DNA from 3 places in the Comamonas aquatilis genome. Region 1 is predicted to be linked to each of the others. Evidence: predicted binding sites of a transcription regulator. Region 1 holds the regulator's gene; each other region holds the start of a gene.
The links. The regulator HrcA, encoded in region 1, represses chaperone genes, less so after heat shock. The targets are predictions, from matches to a motif close to TTAGCACTCNNNNNNNNNGAGTGCTAA.
Positions count from the first base shown of each region.

Region 2: the regulator HrcA is predicted to act here: its motif matches at 2,462-2,488, upstream of groES (co-chaperone GroES).
Region 3: the regulator HrcA is predicted to act here: its motif matches at 4,711-4,737, upstream of rpoH (RNA polymerase sigma factor RpoH).

Region 1 is NZ_CBCSIW010000001.1:372,561-378,715, reverse strand. Features, by position in the region: gene ACNAZA_RS01715 (phosphocholine-specific phospholipase C) at 1-1,450, shown strand, start outside; tRNA gene ACNAZA_RS01710 (tRNA-Ile) at 1,785-1,861, opposite strand; gene hrcA (heat-inducible transcriptional repressor HrcA) at 1,924-2,931, opposite strand; gene ACNAZA_RS01700 (NAD kinase) at 2,961-3,857, shown strand; gene recN (DNA repair protein RecN) at 3,858-5,597, shown strand; gene rapZ (RNase adapter RapZ) at 5,601-6,155, shown strand, end outside.
Region 2 is NZ_CBCSIW010000001.1:208,166-214,320, reverse strand. Features, by position in the region: gene groL (chaperonin GroEL) at 345-1,988, opposite strand; gene groES (co-chaperone GroES) at 2,083-2,373, opposite strand; gene ACNAZA_RS00910 (peptidylprolyl isomerase) at 2,777-3,709, shown strand; gene ACNAZA_RS00905 (SapC family protein) at 3,800-4,555, opposite strand; gene ACNAZA_RS00900 (chemotaxis protein CheW) at 5,113-6,155, shown strand, end outside.
Region 3 is NZ_CBCSIW010000029.1:32,091-38,245, forward strand. Features, by position in the region: gene ACNAZA_RS21130 (beta-ketoacyl-ACP synthase III) at 1-737, opposite strand, end outside; gene ACNAZA_RS21135 (fatty acid desaturase) at 755-1,687, opposite strand; gene ACNAZA_RS21140 (sterol desaturase family protein) at 1,688-2,431, opposite strand; gene ACNAZA_RS21145 (Bug family tripartite tricarboxylate transporter substrate binding protein) at 2,602-3,588, opposite strand; gene rpoH (RNA polymerase sigma factor RpoH) at 3,735-4,679, opposite strand; gene ACNAZA_RS21155 (GIY-YIG nuclease family protein) at 5,553-6,008, shown strand.

The DNA of each region.
Region 1 (6,155 bases):
GGTCTCCAGCGGCGGCGCGCCGGGCTCGCCATACTCGAACACCGGACAGGCGCTGCCATATCGCGCCTACGATGCCGCTACCGACAACGCGGCCAACCCTTTGTACAAAGGCGTGGCCAACACGCTGCCTGGCAACAAGCCCGAAGAATACCTCGATGCCTTCAAGCGCGATATTCGCGAAGGCAAGCTGCCACAAGTGTCTTGGGTCAACGCACCGTCGATCTACTGCGAACATCCCGGGCCTTCGAGCCCGGTTCAAGGCGCCTGGTTTCTGCAGGAAGTCATGGATGCATTGACGGCCAATCCCGATGTCTGGAGCAAAACCGTCCTGCTGATCAACTTTGATGAAAACGACGGCTACTTCGACCACGTTCCGTCGCCATCGGCACCATCACAGAATCCCGACAAGACCTATGCGGGCAAGACCACGCTGGCCGAAGCGGACCTGCAAGCCGAGTACTTCACCCATGGCGCACCGGCAGGCAGTCGCAGCCAGCCAGCTGCGGACGGCCGTGTCTATGGCCCCGGGCCGCGTGTTCCGCTCTACGTCATCTCGCCATGGAGCCGCGGCGGCTGGGTCAACTCGCAAGTGTTCGACCACACTTCGGTACTGCGCTTTCTCGAGGCCCGCTTTGGCGTGAGCGAACCGAATATCAGCCCCTTCCGTCGTGCGGTATGCGGCGATCTGAGCAGCGCTTTCAACTTCAAGACGCCGAACAACGAAACCTTGCCCACACTGGGCGGACGCTCCACGCGCGATGCCGCAGACAAGCTGCGTGCCGATCAGCAAAAGCTGCCAGCCGTGCCCGTGCCGCGCGACATGCAGCAACCGCTGCAGGCCGCCGGCACACGTCCGTCGCGCGCCCTGCCCTACGAGTTGCATGCCAGTGCACGCTGCCAGGCCAGCGGCCAGGTGGAGTTGCTGTTTGCGAACACCGGTGCACAGGCTGCCGTCTTCCATGTCTACGACCGCCAGAAACTCGACCGCAATCCGCGCCGCTATATGGTGGAAGCAGGCAAGACGCTGTCCGACACCTGGGATGCCGCGCGCGACAACTTCGGCAAGTACGACCTCTGGGTGCTGGGCCCCAACGGCTTTCATCGCCACTTCAAGGGCGACTTGAACCGCCTCGCCGGCACACAGGCGGCGCCTGAGATTCGCGTCTGCTATGACATCACCAACGGCAATGTTTACCTTGATCTGATGAACAAGAGCGGCCAGCCGTCCGTGTTCACCATAACGCCCATGGCCTATCGCACGGATGGCCCGTGGACGGTGAATGTTGCCGCCGGCGCCAGCGCCGAGCAGCACTGGGAGCTGGAGAGCTACGGACACTGGTATGACTTTGCCGTGACCTGCAACAGCGATGCGTCCTACTACCGACGCTTTGCGGGCCGCGTGGAAACCGGCAAACACACGGTCAGCGATCCCGCAATGGGCGAGGTGTAGAAGATCGCACGCTGATCTCTGATCGCATCCTTGCGGCGCAGTCCTCGGTCCTCCGAGCCAGCGCCGCAATGGGTTCGCGACGTTGGCAAATCGGCGCATGCCATGACTGCCCCCGCCCCGGTGCACAGCCGGCGCAGAGGCTGTCTGCAATCTCATGAAGGAGGAGACGATGCCTGTGATGACGCAGATACCGTCAACCGACGACCTACAGACAGGCGAACGGCAGCCTATTGGACAAGGATAGAAAACTCCGCCTCTTGCCTACGACACGACTACACCAAGTAGAAAAGCAAAAAGCCTGCTACGTTTAAATAGCAGGCTTTCCTATATGTCTTGGTAGGGCGTGGCGGACTTGAACCGACGACCAAGGGATTATGAGTCCCCTGCTCTAACCAACTGAGCTAACGCCCCAACACCCGCCACAACCGATGGCTGTAACCGGAAAAACCTCGCTATTGTATGGCCTAACGAGGCTAGCGCTTGTGACTGAGCGCATTGCTCACAAGTTTCGATGTGATATCGACAATCTGGATCATCTTGTCGTAATGCATGCGTGTTGGGCCGATCACGCCCAAGGTGCCAACCACCTTGCCATCGAGCTCATAGGGAGCACTCACTATTGAGAGCTCTTCAAACGGCACAGTCTGGCTTTCGCCGCCTATGTAAATGCGCACGCCCTCGGCCTGATTGGAAAAGTCCAGCAGGCGCAGAATCTGGGTTTTCTGTTCAAACAGGTCAAATGCTCGGCGCAAATTGCCCATGTCACTGGAAAAATCGCTGACAGACAGCAGATTGCGCTCGCCTGCAATGACTACGTCTTCCTGATCATTGGCACTCATCACCTCGGCGCTCACATCCACCGCAGCCTGCATGAGGGTGGCAACCTCTCCACGCAACTGTTCCACCTCGCTCTGAATGCGCGAACGCACATCTTCCATGGCAAGGCCGGCATAGTGGCGATTGAGGAAGTTGGCCGCCTCAATCAGCTGCGAAGCGCTGTAGTCCACATCGGTGAAGATGACACGGTTTTGCACATCGCCTTCGGGTGAGACGATGATGACGAGAAAACGCCGCTCGGACAGGCGCACAAACTCGATGTGCTTAAACACCGAGCTGCGACGCGGCACCATCACTACGCCCACAAACTGGGAGAGGCTGGACAGCAGATTGGCCGCATTGGCAATCACTTTTTGCGGTTGCTCTGGCATCAGCTCAGGCGTCACAATCCCTGAACGGTCCGCTGTCAACATGGTGTCCACGAACAGACGATAACCTCTGGCCGTGGGAACACGGCCGGCCGAGGTGTGGGGACTGATGATCAGTCCCAACTCTTCCAGGTCCGCCATCACGTTGCGTATGGTGGCAGGCGACAATTCAAGGCCAGAGGCCCGAGAAAGGGTGCGCGACCCCACCGGTTGACCGTCGGCGATATAACGCTCGATCAGCGCTTTGAGCAATAACTTGGCACGTTCTTCGAGCATGCTTTGATTTTAATGATGTAATTTCCCAAATGACATCCACGTTTCGCCATGTTGCCTTGATCGGCAAGTACCACGCACCCAGTGCCGGTGCACCATCCGAAAGTGCCAGCCATGCACTGGGCCGGATTGCCACGTATTTACGCAGTCTCGGTTGTGACGTCATTCTGGATACACAGTCTGCCATTCATGCGAGCCTGACCGATTTTCCCTGCATGGATGTCGACGGACTGGGCCAGCATTGCGATCTGGGTCTTGTCGTGGGCGGCGACGGCACCATGCTCGGTGCCGGCCGTCATCTTGCCAAATACGGTACTCCGCTGATCGGCATCAATGGTGGCCGCCTGGGTTTTGTGACCGATATTGCCCTGGAAGACTTTGAATCCACCATCACGCCCATGCTGCAAGGCGAGTATGAGGAAGACGAACGGCCGCTGATGCAGGCCAGGGTCATGCGCGATGACCAATGCGTGTTTGAAGCCCTGGCCATGAACGATGTCGTGGTCAACCGCGGGTCGACCTCCGGCATGGTCGAGTTGCGGGTCGAAGTGGGCGGCAAGTTCGTTTCGAACCAGCGTGCCGACGGCTTGATCGTCGCCACTCCCACCGGTTCCACCGCCTATGCGCTCTCGGCTGGCGGTCCCATGCTGCATCCATCGATTCCGGCTTGGGTCATGGTGCCGATTGCGCCTCACAACCTTTCGAACCGCCCGATTGTTCTTTCGGACTCGCAAGAAGTGACGATTGAAGTCGTTGCCGGGCGCGATATCAGCGCCAATTTCGATATGCAGTCGCTGGCCTCCTTACAGCACGGCGATCGCATCCTGGTCAAGCGCGCCGACCACAGCGTGCGCTTTCTGCATCCCAAGGACTGGAGCTATTTCGACACCTTGCGCAAAAAATTGGGCTGGAATGAGGGAGGCGCCTGAATGGCTTTGAAGCGCATTGTTCTGCGTGATTTTGTGATCGTCCAGACACTGGATCTGGACTGGCAAAGCGGCTTTACCGTATTGACCGGCGAAACCGGTGCCGGCAAATCGATTCTGATTGACGCGCTGCAACTGGTGCTGGGAGCCCGGGCTGATGCCGATGTGGTCCGCGAGGGCTGCAGTCTTGCCGATATCTGTGCGGAATTTGACAGTCCACCCCGGCTGGTGCCATGGCTTGAGGAAGCCGGCTTTGCCGCTGAAGACGCACTGCTGCTGCGTCGAACCATAGACAACCAGGGGCGCAGCCGCGCCTGGATCAACGGCACGCCCGCCACGGCCACGCAGCTGCGCCATCTGGGCGAGCAGTTGCTGGACATTCATGGCCAGCACGCCTGGCAAAGCCTGACACGTCCCGATGCGGCACGCGCCATGCTGGACACCTACGGCAGCATCAGCACGGCAGAGCTCAAGCGGCTGTGGCAGGCCTGGCGCGAGACCCTGCAAGCCTTGGAGCAAGCTGTTTCGGCTCAAGACAACCTGCAGCGCGAACGCGAGCGCCTGCAGTGGCAGATATCGGAGCTGGACAAGCTCTCGCCCCAAGCCGACGAATGGGATGAGCTCAATGCCCAGCACACCCGCCTGTCGCACGCACAGACGCTGATGGATACGGCGCAAGCGGGCTTGCAGATGCTGGAAGATGACGAAGCCGGCGCCGCGACCCCATTGAACCGGGCCCATCATCTGCTACAGGGCCAGGAGCACCTGGAGCCCGAATTTCAAAGCATTGCCGATGTGTTGAGCTCTTGCGTCGCTCAGCTGCAAGACGCGCGCCATTCTCTGCAAACCTATTTGCGCCGCGCCGACCTGGACCCCGAGCTGCTGGCCGATCTCGATCAGCGCCTGTCGATGTGGATGCAGCTGGCGCGCCGCTACAAGCGCACTCCTGAAGAATTGCCGGCTCTGCTGGAAAGCTGGAGGCAGGAGCTACGCCAGCTCGATGCAGCCGTCGATGTGGAGGGCTTGCGCTCCAGCGAGCAAGCGGCCCACCAGCAGTATCTGAACCTTGCGCGCACCATTTCTCAGCAGCGGGCCCTTGCCGCGCCGCGCCTGTCGCGCGCCATCACCCAATCCATGCAGAGTCTGGGCATGAAAGGCGGGCTGTTTGAAGTCCAGCTGGACACGGCCGAATCCGCCACCCCGGCAGGCACGGACAGCGTCACCTTTCTGGTGGCCGGTCACCCGGGAGCCACGCCCAAGCCGATTGCCAAGGTCGCCTCGGGCGGCGAGCTGTCACGTATTTCCCTGGCCATTGCGGTCACCACCAGCGAACTAGGCGAAGCGGCCACCTTGATATTTGACGAAGTGGATTCCGGCGTGGGCGGAGCGGTCGCGGAAACCGTGGGCCGCCTCATGCACTCGCTGGGCCATTCGCGCCAGGTGCTGGCCGTCACCCATTTGCCGCAGGTTGCAGCCTATGCGGATCAGCACTATCTGGTGGCCAAAAAGCCCAAGAACAACACCACCATCAGCAGCGTGGCACCTTTGTCTGGCGCAGACAGAGAAAGCGAGCTGGCACGCATGCTGGGAGGCGAGCTGATTTCCGATGCAACCATGGCCCATGCTCGAGAAATGCTGGCCGTGGCAAGATTGGCCCAGGCACCGGCTGCGAGCGCCAAAGTCGCCAAGACCGCAGCCTCTCATGTGGCGCGTAAAGCATCTAGCAAGGTCAAGGGAGATTGATTCATGTCTTTGGAGATTGTTCTGATCAGCGGCATGTCCGGATCGGGAAAATCCGTGGCCCTGCACGCTCTGGAGGATGCCGGCTATTACTGCGTGGACAACCTTCCGCCCGAGCTGCTCCAATCGTTTGTGGAGCTCAAGCACCACAGCAACAAGGTGGCCGTTGCCATTGATGCCCGCAGTGCCCAAGGCCTGCCGCAGTTGCCGGCGCAGCTGGAGCGCTTGCAGCAGCAGGGGCTGGTGCCGCACCTGATTTTTCTCGATGCCTCCACCAGCACGCTGGTGCGCCGCTTCTCGGAAACTCGCCGCAAGCACCCTTTGTCGCAGGACAGGATTGCAGACGAGCATTTGGCACTCGAGCAAGGCATAGAAAAAGAACGCGAGCTGCTGGCCGAGCTGCGTGACAAATCCATGGTGCTGGATACCAGCGATCTCAAATCAGCCCAGTTGCAAAGCTATGTCAAACAGGTCATTGCCGTCCCCATGGGGCAGATGACGCTGGTATTTCAATCCTTTGGCTTCAAGCACGGCCTGCCCACAGACTCTGACTATGTGTTC
Region 2 (6,155 bases), 160 kb from region 1:
CCCAAACGCCCGGCGCGCAAGCTCCGGGCGTTTTTTATGGCGGTCGGCCATTGCTCACATTACTCATCTACGCGGTGGGGCCGCATGCCGGCAGATGTGCAGCAAATTTCAGCTTGGCGCACCACGGAATCAGGAACTGCAATGCTCCCAGGCACAAGCCTCCTGCACGAGACCGGGTAATGCCGCTCGCATCGAGAATTTAAAAACATGAGCAACTAGCGCAATAAGGCAAAGGGCTAGATGCTAGTTTGATTCATAAAAGGCAATAAAAAAGGCCGCAATGAATGCGGCCTTTTCGGAGCTGGTTGAATGGCCTTGCGGCCATTCGGTCAGCAGCTTGGCAATTACATGCCCATGCCGCCCATGCCACCCATGCCACCCATGTCGGGCATGGCAGGGCCGCCGTCAGCCTTGGGGGCTTCAGCGATCATGCACTCGGTGGTCAGCAGCAGCGAAGCCACGGAAGCAGCGTTTTGCAGTGCAGTGCGAGTCACCTTGGTGGGATCCAGAATACCCATTTCCAGCATGTCGCCATAGGTGTCGTTGGCAGCGTTGAAGCCGAAGTTGCCTTGGCCCTTCAACACAGCGTCCACCACCACCGAAGGCTCGCCACCGGCGTTGGCCACGATTTCGCGCAGAGGAGCTTCCACCGCCTTGAGCACCAGCTTGATACCGGCGTCTTGCTCGGCATTGCCAGTGGACAGAGTGCCCACAGCTTGCTTGGCGCGCAGCAGAGCCACGCCGCCGCCGGCCACGATGCCTTCTTCCACAGCAGCGCGGGTAGCGTGCAGGGCGTCTTCAACGCGGGCCTTCTTTTCCTTCATTTCGACTTCGGTGGCAGCGCCAACCTTGATCACGGCAACACCGCCGGCCAGCTTGGCCACGCGCTCTTGCAGCTTTTCACGGTCGTAGTCGCTGGACGCTTCTTCGATCTGAGCGCGGATTTGCTTGACGCGGGCTTCGATTTCAACAGCTTGGCCAGCACCGTCGATGATGGTGGTGTTTTCCTTGCCGATTTCGACACGCTGAGCTTGGCCCAGGTCTTCCAGAGTCACCTTGTCCAGGGTCAGGCCCACTTCTTCAGCGATAACCTTGCCGCCAGTCAGGATGGCAATGTCTTCCAGCATGGCCTTGCGGCGGTCGCCGAAGCCAGGAGCCTTCACAGCCACAACCTTCAGGATGCCGCGGATGGTGTTCACCACCAGAGTTGCCAGGGCTTCGCCTTCGACATCTTCAGCAATGATCAGCAGGGGACGGCCAGCCTTGGCAACTTGCTCCAGTGTGGGCAGCAGGTCGCGGATGTTGCTGATCTTCTTGTCGAACAGCAGCACGAAGGGGTTGTCCAGAATCGCGGCTTGCTTTTCGGGGTTGTTGATGAAGTAGGGCGACAGGTAGCCACGGTCGAATTGCATGCCTTCCACGACATCCAGTTCGTTGGCCAGGCTCTTGCCTTCTTCAACGGTGATCACGCCTTCCTTGCCAACCTTGTCCATGGCTTCAGCAATGATGCTGCCCACGGATTCGTCGGAGTTGGCGGAGATGGAACCGACTTGAGCGATTTCCTTGGAAGTGGTCGTGGCCTTGGATTGCTTCTTCAGCTCTTCCACCAGGGCGATCACAGCCTTGTCGATACCGCGCTTCAGGTCCATGGGGTTCAGACCAGCGGCCACGTACTTGGAGCCTTCACGCACGATGGCTTGGGCCAGCACGGTAGCAGTCGTGGTGCCGTCACCGGCGATGTCGTTGGTCTTGGAGGCCACTTCCTTCACGAGCTGAGCGCCCATGTTTTGCAGCTTGTCCTTGAGTTCGATTTCCTTGGCCACGGACACACCGTCCTTGGTCACGGTGGGGGCGCCGAACGAGCGCTCCAGCACCACATTGCGGCCCTTGGGGCCCAGGGTCACTTTGACTGCGTTAGCCAGAATGTTCACGCCTTCAACCATGCGTGCACGTGCTTCACCGCCGAAAACTACGTCTTTTGCTGCCATTTTTGGCTCCTACAAAATTTGGATCAATTTGGCTGTCAACGCTTATCAATGAAGCGCCAACAGCTATGAATTTATGAGTTTCTTGGAGAAGAACTTACTTCTCGACGACTGCGAACAGGTCGTCTTCCTTCATCACCAGCAGCTCGTCGCCGTCGACCTTCACGGTCTGGCCCGAGTACTTGCCGAACAGAACGCGGTCACCGACCTTGACGTTCAGGGCCACTTGTTCGCCCTTGTCGTTGCGCTTGCCGGGACCCACTGCCAGCACTTCACCTTGGTCAGGCTTCTCGGCGGCGTTGTCGGGGATAAAGATGCCCGAAGCCGTCTTGGTTTCGTTTTCGAGGCGCTTGACGATCACGCGATCGTGCAGGGGACGCAGGTTCATACCAACTCCTAAATACATCAACAAAGTTGAAACAAGACTTGCTGGCAACAACTGCCAGCATTCGGAAAAGTGTGAGGTCCAGAGCTTATTAGCACTCGACCCCATTGAGTGCTAATAATAAGGCAATTTTTCTGAGTTTCAAGAGCTTGTACAAATCTGCACTCAGTCATAGGCCCACTCGCAGCAAATCCACTGCGCCATCCGCAAACCGAACTGCACTACTTGGTACAGCGCCCCAGCGCGGCCTTTGGCTACGGCCAGATGTTTTTCGCAGACATTCATCTGAGCATGACCGGCCTCCGGTAGAGTTTGAGACGCTACATTCCGTGAGGCTTGCTGCCAGCCAGGAAAAGCTGGCCGATTCCGTCGGCGCTTTCAGCGCGCAATAAGAAAGTGATAGTCAATGAAATTTCTGTCCCGCCACAACGTACCTAGTGCAATGAGCTTGGCTCTGATCGTTCTCATGAGCAGCAGCGCCATGGCGCAGACCCCGACGAAGACATCAGACGCTGCGGTTGCCAAGCTGGGCACCATCCACATCTCTTCAGCGGAAGTCCAGCAGCTATTGCGCGCCATGCCCGACAACGAGCGTGCCAAAGTCAAAAGCGACCGCGCAGGTCTGGATAACTGGCTGCGCCAACGTTTGGCGAGCGAAGCCCTGCTGCGCGAAGCCCAGCAAAAAAAGTGGGCAGAACGCCCGGAGGTCAAGGCCCGCATCGATACCGCCATCAAGGACGTCACGGCCCGTATCGTCAGCAGCAGCTACCTGGAGTCAATTGCGCGCTTGCCGGCTGACTTCCCAAGCGATGCCGACGTCAATGCCGCCTACGAGCGAGCCAAGCCCCAACTCCATATTGCGGCAACCTATCGGGTCGCACAGATATTCCTGCCCGTTGCCGCCGATGCGGATGCCGCAACGATTGCCGCCGTACGCAAAAAGGCCGACGAGTTGGCCAAGCAATCACGCGAAGGGGACTTTGCAGCGCTGGCCAAAGCCCACTCGCAAGACACGCCCAGTGCGGCAAAAGGCGGAGAAGTCGGAAATTTACCTCTGGCACAGTTATTGCCAGAGACCCGTGATGTCGTCGCCAGCATGCAACTCAACCAAGTCAGTGAACCCGTGCGGTCCGCTTCTGGCTTCCATGTGCTCAAGCTGCTGGCAACTCAACCATCGCGCCTCGCCACTCTGGAAGAGGTCAAGCCCGCACTGCAAACCGCTTTGCGAGAGCAACGTCAGCGGGAGCTTGCCAATGAGTACCTAAGCAAGCTCGCACCGCCTGCTGACGTGAAAATCGACAACGCGGCCCTGGAAGCCGCGCTGCAAAAAATCAACTGATAGCCCAGAGGTGGAGAAGAAAAACCTCAATGCTTCACCTCTCCACCACTTCAGTGCAAGGCAAACAGCGCAAAGCTGCTGTGACAGAGCTTACGCTTCGGCTGTTTCGGCTTCTGCCACAGCGGATTCTTGCACTTGGTTGATCAAGCTAGGCCAGGTATTGATCGACAACAAGTGGCAATAGACCAAGGCCAGCCAACCATTCGCGCGCCAGCGCAGGAATTCATCGTCCGGCAGTTTGTTGAAGCGCGCTTCGTCGATCACCTTGAAGCCAGACATCGCCAGGCGCTGGCCATTGGCCAAAGTGATATCGGCACGGTTCTCGACCAGCAAATCGGCCTCGACCACTGCCCGCGCAAACTCCATCGTGTAGGAGTGCTGATTTTGGTAATCGCGGCAGAACGCCAGCGCGCTGCGCGCCAGGTCCGTAGGCTCACCCGCTTCATCAAAAAGCGGATTGTCACGACCATCCACTACCGAAGCAGCCTTCTCGTCGATACAAAGTGTGAACTGGCTGCGCTCGTCATTTTCCATGAAGATGAAGGGATAGCGGCGCACATAGGCCGGCACATAGGTGTCGGCACGCCATTGGCCGTCGGCATCGACGAACAGGTTTTCCTCGCCACGCACACCCAGTACAGCAACCGGCGCGGGCTCATCGCCTGAAAAGACGATAGGGAAATAGCGGCATGCGGTTGGCAGCTCAGTTGCCACCAGCGGCACGGCGTTGGTCTTGGCCGCGTAGGCATAGTCCGTGTTACCGGTGAACGACAGGTTCGCGTGCTCACCAGAAGACAGCGGGCGAGGTTGCTCGTAAAACAAAGGAAACAAAGTCTGTGAAGTCATGGTGTCGAAGCAGAGTGTGCGAGTTGAGGTATCTGTCTCTGATGGCAGGTCGTTAGAAGACCGGATGTTTTCTGTCGTGAAAGATTAGGATTGCGTAACGCTTTCGTCATAAGGCAGGTTCAACAACAAGCCACTGGAAGCCATATTCAGCACCTGCGGCACGGCGTAAGTTCCAAGTACGTCAGGACCAAAGCCTTCTGCTCGAACCGTACCACGGAAGAGGGAATCGGCGGCCGGGGTTATGGGGATTACTGCGGCGGCACCACAACAGATATCAGGCGGCTGGCACTCCCTGTCGCCCCCACGGAGTTTCGTTCAGGTGCGTTAGCGGGGCTGGACTGCTGGGAGCTGCTCATCGTCCACGCCTACCTGCTGCTAAGCACTGATTCATGCAGCAACGCCCCTCGAAAGGGGGCCGCTTTCTGAACGAAACTTCAATGAGGCAGTCCGGGTAAGCACTTATGCCAGCCGATAAGCTGACGTCGGCACAGAAGCAAAGTTCAACTATTGCTTACAAGTAGGCCTGACTCTTGCAGTGCATGCGCATGCACCCTGAGATGACAACGCCCCCGGACGCGAGCCGTGACCACTCGCTGCAGATCAACGCTTTCATTCCCTATATGCGCCATGTCACCCAGTGCGAAAGCTCGCTGCGTGAACTGAACCTGATGTGGCGGCTAATTGAAGCCAGCGCCAAGATGAACTGCCCGCAGGAGGCCCGTGCCCTGCTGCCCATGATGGCCGCCACGCGGCAGGGCTTCGAAAAGCTGGAGCTCGATCTTGTGCAGTCCATGGTGGATCAATCGGTCGCAGGCGTCATGGCCGGCCTGGCCACGCGCGCTCGCCATGTAATTGATACGCTGGTGCGCAATCTCTACGAGCGCACCGCAGATGTGGGCTTTCTGGCCACCGATGAAGAGTTGTGCCACTTTGTGGCCGGGCTCTCCGGTCCGGATGCAGATTCTGTACGCGCAAGACTGCAGGCCTATCGCAGCAAATACACGGTGTATAACGCAATTTTTCTACTCGACCCGCAGGGCCTGGTGCTGGCGCAAACCGATGAGGACAGCCCCGTCACCCACAGCCGCAACCCGCTCATTGCCCGCACGCTGCAACGCAAATCTCATGTGGAAAGCTTTGGGATCACCGACCTGCGCCCCGGCCATGGGCAGACGTTGACCTACTCCCACCCCATGCTTCACCCGGTCACCGGTGAAGTGACCGCTGTGCTGTGCCTGGTGTTTGACTTTGAGGGCGAGATGCGAGGCATCTTCCAGCCCCGCAGCGCGCAGGCCGCCGCCCAGATTGCCTTGCTGACGAATGCTGATGGAATAGTGTTGGCCAGCAGCGATACGCACTGGATTGGCCTGGGGCAGCATTTGCCGCTGCACCAAGGTGGCGCGTTCAGCACCTTTCTTCACGCAGGACGCACCTATCTGGTGCAAACCGCAGCATCCCAAGGCTATCAGGGCTATCCGGGGCCTGAAGGCTGGCAAGCCCTTGTCATGACGCCAGTGGAGCAGGCTTTTTCCGGCCGTGATGCCTTGCAACGCCACACCTCACCGCAGGTGGCCCATGGGCTGCTGACGCACGCCCGCCG
Region 3 (6,155 bases), on a different contig from region 1:
CTCCAGGCGGGAAAGTCCAGATGGCTTTTGCTGCGGTCTGCCGTCATGCCCAACTGCATGCACACCGGATAATCGCCTGCAAAACTGCGCTGGTGGGTCCATTTGAGCTTCAGGCGCAGGCCGTTGGCCTGAGGCAAAGCCTTGGGGCCGCCCAGCAGCACGGCGCCCGCGCCGTCCGAGAGCATCCAGCGCAGAAAGTGGGCATCAAAGTCCGTGTCATAGCCTTGAGCGGCAAAGCGCGAGCGCTTGAACAGGCGCGATGGCATTTCGCTGGCCACCGACAGCGCCAGGCGATGGGCGCCGCTTTCCACGGCCATGGCCGCCGCTTGCATGGCACCCACGCTGGCCGCGCAGACACCGTGCACGGACAGGGTCTCCATGGGCGGCGCAGCCATTTCGCCCTGAATCATGCTGGCAAAGCCGGGCATCAAGGCATCGCCGCCCGAGGACCCGCTGGACAGATAGCCGATATCGGCCAGTGTCTTGCCCGCCAGCTTCAGGGTGTCATCAATGGCACCGGCTGCCATCTGCGTGTTGCTGACCACGGTATGGCCTTCGCCGTCTATGGCGTAGTAGCGACTCTGAATGCCGTTTTCCGCCAGGATGCGGCGTTTGATGCGTTCGGAGATGCGGTTCAGCGGTGCAACAAACGCATCCATGCCGACGTTGTCCACCGGGGCGCCAGGCAAAAACATGCCGGCAGATTGAAGGTATACGTTCGAATAGGCAACTGGCATAGATTTTCAAACCATCGTTATTGAATAGCGTCTGCGGGCATTTGCGGTCGGGTTCTGGCTGCGGGCCAGATCAGACCCAGGACATACACACGCCCCATATAGGGCAGCAGGCCGCCCTCGTTGAGTGCTGGCGTGACCCGCTGGCGGTAGGTGTCGGCGTGCAGCCTTGTCAATTCCGACCAGTGGGCATGTGGGCACTCATGGTGCGCGGTATGCAGGCCAATATTAAAAAGCAGGGGGTTGACCAGCCCTTCGAAATTGCGGGCGTAGTTCAGCTCGATACCGGGGGTATTGCGCTGCGCTCTGCTCAGCGGCCGGCCGTCGGCATGGGCGTGCTGCAGATAGTTGGTGGCCAGCAGCCAGTGCAGGCCGTGCAACTGGGGAAGGATGACAAAGATCAGCGCTTTTTGCCAGTCCAGCCATAGCAAGCAGCCCCAGCTGCCCAGCCATAGCGCGTACTGGCCCATGCAATAGCGAAACGCGCCGGGCCGGTGCAGGCGCAGCTGGTTCAGCCAGCGCATAAACAGCGGGTACAGCACGCAGGCTGCCTGCAACGGGTGAACCAGATAGCCCCAGAGGTGGTTGGTGTCGCCGCCAAACGCTGGCCTGTAGGTGCGTGCAATGTCTTTGGGGCCGTGGCGGAAACGGTGATGGTTGGCCACATGGGCCGGCCAGAACACAAACGTCGGGTGGCCTTGCAGCAAGGTAAGCCAGTAGTCGGTGAAGCGGTTGCTCCAGCGCCCGCGCCACATGCGTGCATGGGTGTGGTTGTGGTGAATGACGCCTATGCCCAGTGTCAGAAACAGCTCGATGGCATACAGCACGAAGCTGAAGCCATGCGTCCATTGCCACCAGACGATGACGGGCATGGCCGTCATATACGCCACAGACTGCCAGTCTCGCCAATGGCGCAGGCGCGGCAGCAGATGGCGGCGAGGGGGCTTGCTCATTCAGTGGCTGGTGGGCTGGGCAGTACCGGTCTTGACCTGGGTACCCATGAGCTGATCCATGAACGGCAGGGCAAAGCCATAGTTGCCGGCCGGGCGTGCATGATGCAGATGGTGACGGCGGCTGGCGGCCAGAGGATGGGTATCCGAGACCTTGGGGAAGAAATCGTAGTTGGAGTGGCCTATCAGGTTGAGGATCAGACTCAGCAGCGGCACGGAGGCCAGCGACCAGAAATAAAAGTCATGCACCAGCATGGGCAGCAGAATGATGTTGCCCAGCATCAGAGCCTCAATGGGGTGAAAGCTATAGGTGGACCAGGGCGTGGTCACCACGGAGCGGTGGTGGTCGCCGTGATAGCGCACCAGGCGCTTGGTGTGCAGCAGGCGATGGTTGAGCCAGAAGTGCACATCGTTCCAGATCAGCAGAACCAGAATTTCCAGCGCAATACGGCCTGCGCCGGCCGTGGGCGTCAGGTGTGCCCAGCCCAGTTGCAAAAAGCCCCAGGGCACGATCATGCCCAGGCCGAAAACCAGGATGGAATAAAAAGACTGGCGCCATTCACGCTGCAGCTGATCGGGTTTGAGGGCGCGGGTATCGAGTGGCCGGCCTAAGCCAAGACCGGCCAGCGTGCGCGTCAGCAGCGACATGGCCAGGCCGCCCAGCCCATAAATTGCGCCAAAAAAGACCAGACCCAAGGCCATGACCTGCCAGGCATTGAGTTGGGTGAACCAGGTACCAGCGTCCATGAAGACTCCATAAACAGGGGCGCGGCCCGTACAAAGCAATGCGCCCGACGGCACTGCGAAAACGCATGCCAGTCGGGCGCATGATAGCGGACGCCGCTGTCTGACAGACAGTCGGGCCAGGCTTGGCTACTCAAACAGCAAGCTTGAGCAGGAACTGAAAAGCAGCGTGATTACTGCGCAGAGATTTTCTGTTCGCGAATGATGGTGCCCAGCGCCTTCACATCCTGCTGGATGCGGTTTTGCAGGCCTTCGGGCGAGCTGCCAATGGCTTGCCAGCCCTGCATGGCCAGCTTCTGGCGCATCTCGGGCGTGCGCACAATCTCGCTCACGGCAGCGGCCAGCTTTTCCACATGGGCTTTGGGCATGGACTTGGGAGCGGCCACCGCGTTCCAGATTTCCAGGTCAAAGTTGTTGATGCCCAAATCCTTCAAGCTGGGCAGGCCCGGAGCCAGTGGGCTGCGGGCGGCCGAGGTCACGCCAATGCCGTGCAGCTTGCCGGCCTGAATCTGGGCCATGGCCAGAGCAGGGGGCAGCATGGACAGTTGCAGGTCGCCGCCCTGAATGCCGTTGAACACCTGGGGGTAGCCGGTATACGGCACGTGCACGGGCTTGATGGCCGAGCGGCTCTTGAGCAGCTCCATGCCCAGATGGCCCACGGTGCCCACGCCGGGCGAGCCGTAGCTCCATTTGTCACCGGCCTTGACGGCAGCATCCATGAAGGCCTTGCCCTGAGGAGCCGACGCCGGCGCGACCAGCACCAGCGGTGCCACGCCGATCAGGCTGACTGCCTGCAAATCCTTGACGGGGTCATAGCGAACGCTGGGATTGAGCAGCTTGGCAATCGTCATATTGCCGTTGATCATCACGCTGAAGGTGTAATCGTCGGCCTTGGCCACATATTCGGCGGCAATGTTGCCGCCTGCGCCCACGCGGTTTTCCACAATGATGGTCTGACCCAGCTTTTTCTCCAGCGGCTCGGCCAGAGCGCGGGCTGTCAGGTCGGGCGAGGAGCCTGCGGGAAAGCCCACGATCAGGCGCAGGGGCTTGTCTGGCCAGTTGTCTGCCGCCATGGCAGGCGCCATGACCGTGGCCGCCAGGGCTGCGGTGGCGCAAATCAGGCCACGGCGGGACAGTTGCTTCAGAGTGCGAACAGGCATGGCAAGTCTCTTGGAAATTATGGTTGTGAAGGTGAGGGGTTGCGAGCAGTGTGCCCACGCCCAGTAGAAAACAAAAAACCCGGAAATTATCCGGGTTTGTGATTCAGCATTTCAGCCTTTTAAGTCGCCGAGGCGCAGTTTGGTGTTCAGGCAAACTCGGTCAACGCTTTTTTCATCTTCTTCATGGCTGCCACTTCGATCTGGCGGATGCGCTCGGCACTGACGCCGTACTCGGCGGCCAGCTCGTGCAGCGTCATGCCGCCGGAGCCGTCGTCATTGACTTTGAGCCAGCGCTCTTCCACGATGCGGCGGCTGCGCTCATCGAGTGCGTCCAAAGCCATGGTGATGCCGTCGGTGGCCAGGTGATCACGCTGACGCGATTCAATCATGGCCACAGGCTCATGATTGGCATCGGCCAAGTAGGCAATGGGGCCAAAGGCCTGCTCGCCATCATCACTGGGTGAAGGGTCCAGCAGCACATCGCCACCGGCCAGACGCGTTTCCATCTCGATGACTTCCTCGCGCTTGACGTTGAGCTTGGCAGCCATGGCGTCAATTTCGTGAGTGGTCAAGGTGTCGCGCATGACTCTGTCGTCATCGGCCATGGCGGCGTCAGACTTCATGTCGTGCTTCATAGAGCGCAGATTGAAGAACAGCTTGCGCTGGGCCTTGGTCGTGGCGACCTTGACCATGCGCCAGTTCTTCAAGATGTATTCATGGATCTCGGCCTTGATCCAGTGCATGGCGTAGCTCACCAGGCGCACGCCCTGGTCAGGGTCGAAGCGTTTGACAGCTTTCATCAGGCCCACGTTGCCTTCCTGGATCAGGTCGCCATGGGGCAGACCGTAGCCCAGGTACTGGCGGGAGATCGATACGACTAGGCGCAGGTGGGACATGACCAGACGCCCAGCGGCATCCAGATCGTTGTGTTCTTTGAGTTTGCGTGCGTAGTCCTGCTCTTCCTCAAGGGTGAGCATGGGCAAGCGATTGGCCGCAGAAATATAAGCATCCAGGTTGCCCAGCGGTGGTACCAGAGCCCAAGGGTTCGTGGGTGCCAAAGCAGTAGCAATGGAGCCGGAGGCAGATGTCATTGCAGGTTTCCTTTCTTCCATGATCTTCATATTAGCACTCCGTTAGAGGGAGTGCTAAAGGCAAAGTTCCCGCAGATTTCGTAGGGGGAGCCAAACCCCTTGAAGAAAATGTCGATTGTCGATTCTTCTTGAGTTTTGTACTTTTCTCACTGAGTTTTGTACTGCTTTGAAGCCAAAGCGCTTGCATAACTAGTTGATTTAATTGGTGAAATTTTGATTTCCACAAGTTACCATCCTCTGAGATTGATTATTTTTTAGGCAAAATTCTCAAAAAAACCGGAAATACTTAACTTGTGACTTTGTTTTTTCCGTACTCCCCTTGTTGGCCTTGGTGAAGACGCGGCTGTGCCAGGCTCAAGCAGGCAGGAGCTGATACCCATGCCGCCTCGCACGATGCGCGTCTCATGCTGCGCATTCGAGTTCTGCAGGGTTTGTGCCGCTAAGGGGCGTCAGGTGGTTTTTGGAGGGCTACCAAGTCGCAGACCCGGTGTTGAGCAAGTCAATTTGCCCATGCGTTCGCAACAATGGTTGTCGCGCATACCTAGTAGATCTCAGTCACTTTGAGCTGTAGTAGCCTCAGGCCAGATGTTGGAAAAGGCCCAATGCGTGTACCGGCAACATTGATTAAATGCTCGCTATCAGTGCGCCGACAGCTTCGATCAAGGATTGACTGAGAAGATGATCGTCCTCGGCTATTGAGGCCGCTCCCTGGCCTGCTCCCTTCGGCCACTTTCAGTCATTTACGAATTGTCGAAGTAAACTGATTTGGTAACGAGTGCTCATCAGCACAGAAATAATCGGCCATGTACATGGCATAAGCAGAGTGGGTTTGAGATAGTGCGACTAAGACAAGATCAAAGAGTTCCTGGTTTCGTGTATGTGTTCCGCAGCCTTGACCCGACTTGGTACAACCGAATCAAAGTGGGGCTTAGCGTGGACCCCATGGAGCGGACTAAGCAGCTTTACACCACCGGAGTGCCCTTTCCCTTCATCCCTTACTTTGCATGGGCTGTTACTGACATGGCCTATGCGGAATTAATAGCGCACAGCGTCCTTAATGATCATCGCGTCAACAGCAGCCGAGAGCACTTTGACGTCATACCTTTTAACCATCGTTACGCGGTCTTGCTCCACTGGGGGGAGCCAACTGAGGATGAAGTATTGAATTGCTTGGATACCCTTGTTGATCTGATTGACGATGAGTTTCAGTGCAGTCATCTGCAGGGCCACTACAACGTAGATGTTGCCCAATTGAACGACTACTCTCGCCAGCGGAAAAGAACTGCAAAAAATCCAAACAACCCCGATGCTTACGGGCCACTTTTCTAGTGACCGATCAGCATCCTACGTATTCCGGATGGCCTGACCACATGTGCCGGCAATGGATGACCAGTCCGCTGGTTGTGTCCGGTTCCGCCCGTCTATTACATAGCGGCACTCAATGTCTTCATGTAGGAGTAGTCGAAATAAAAATCA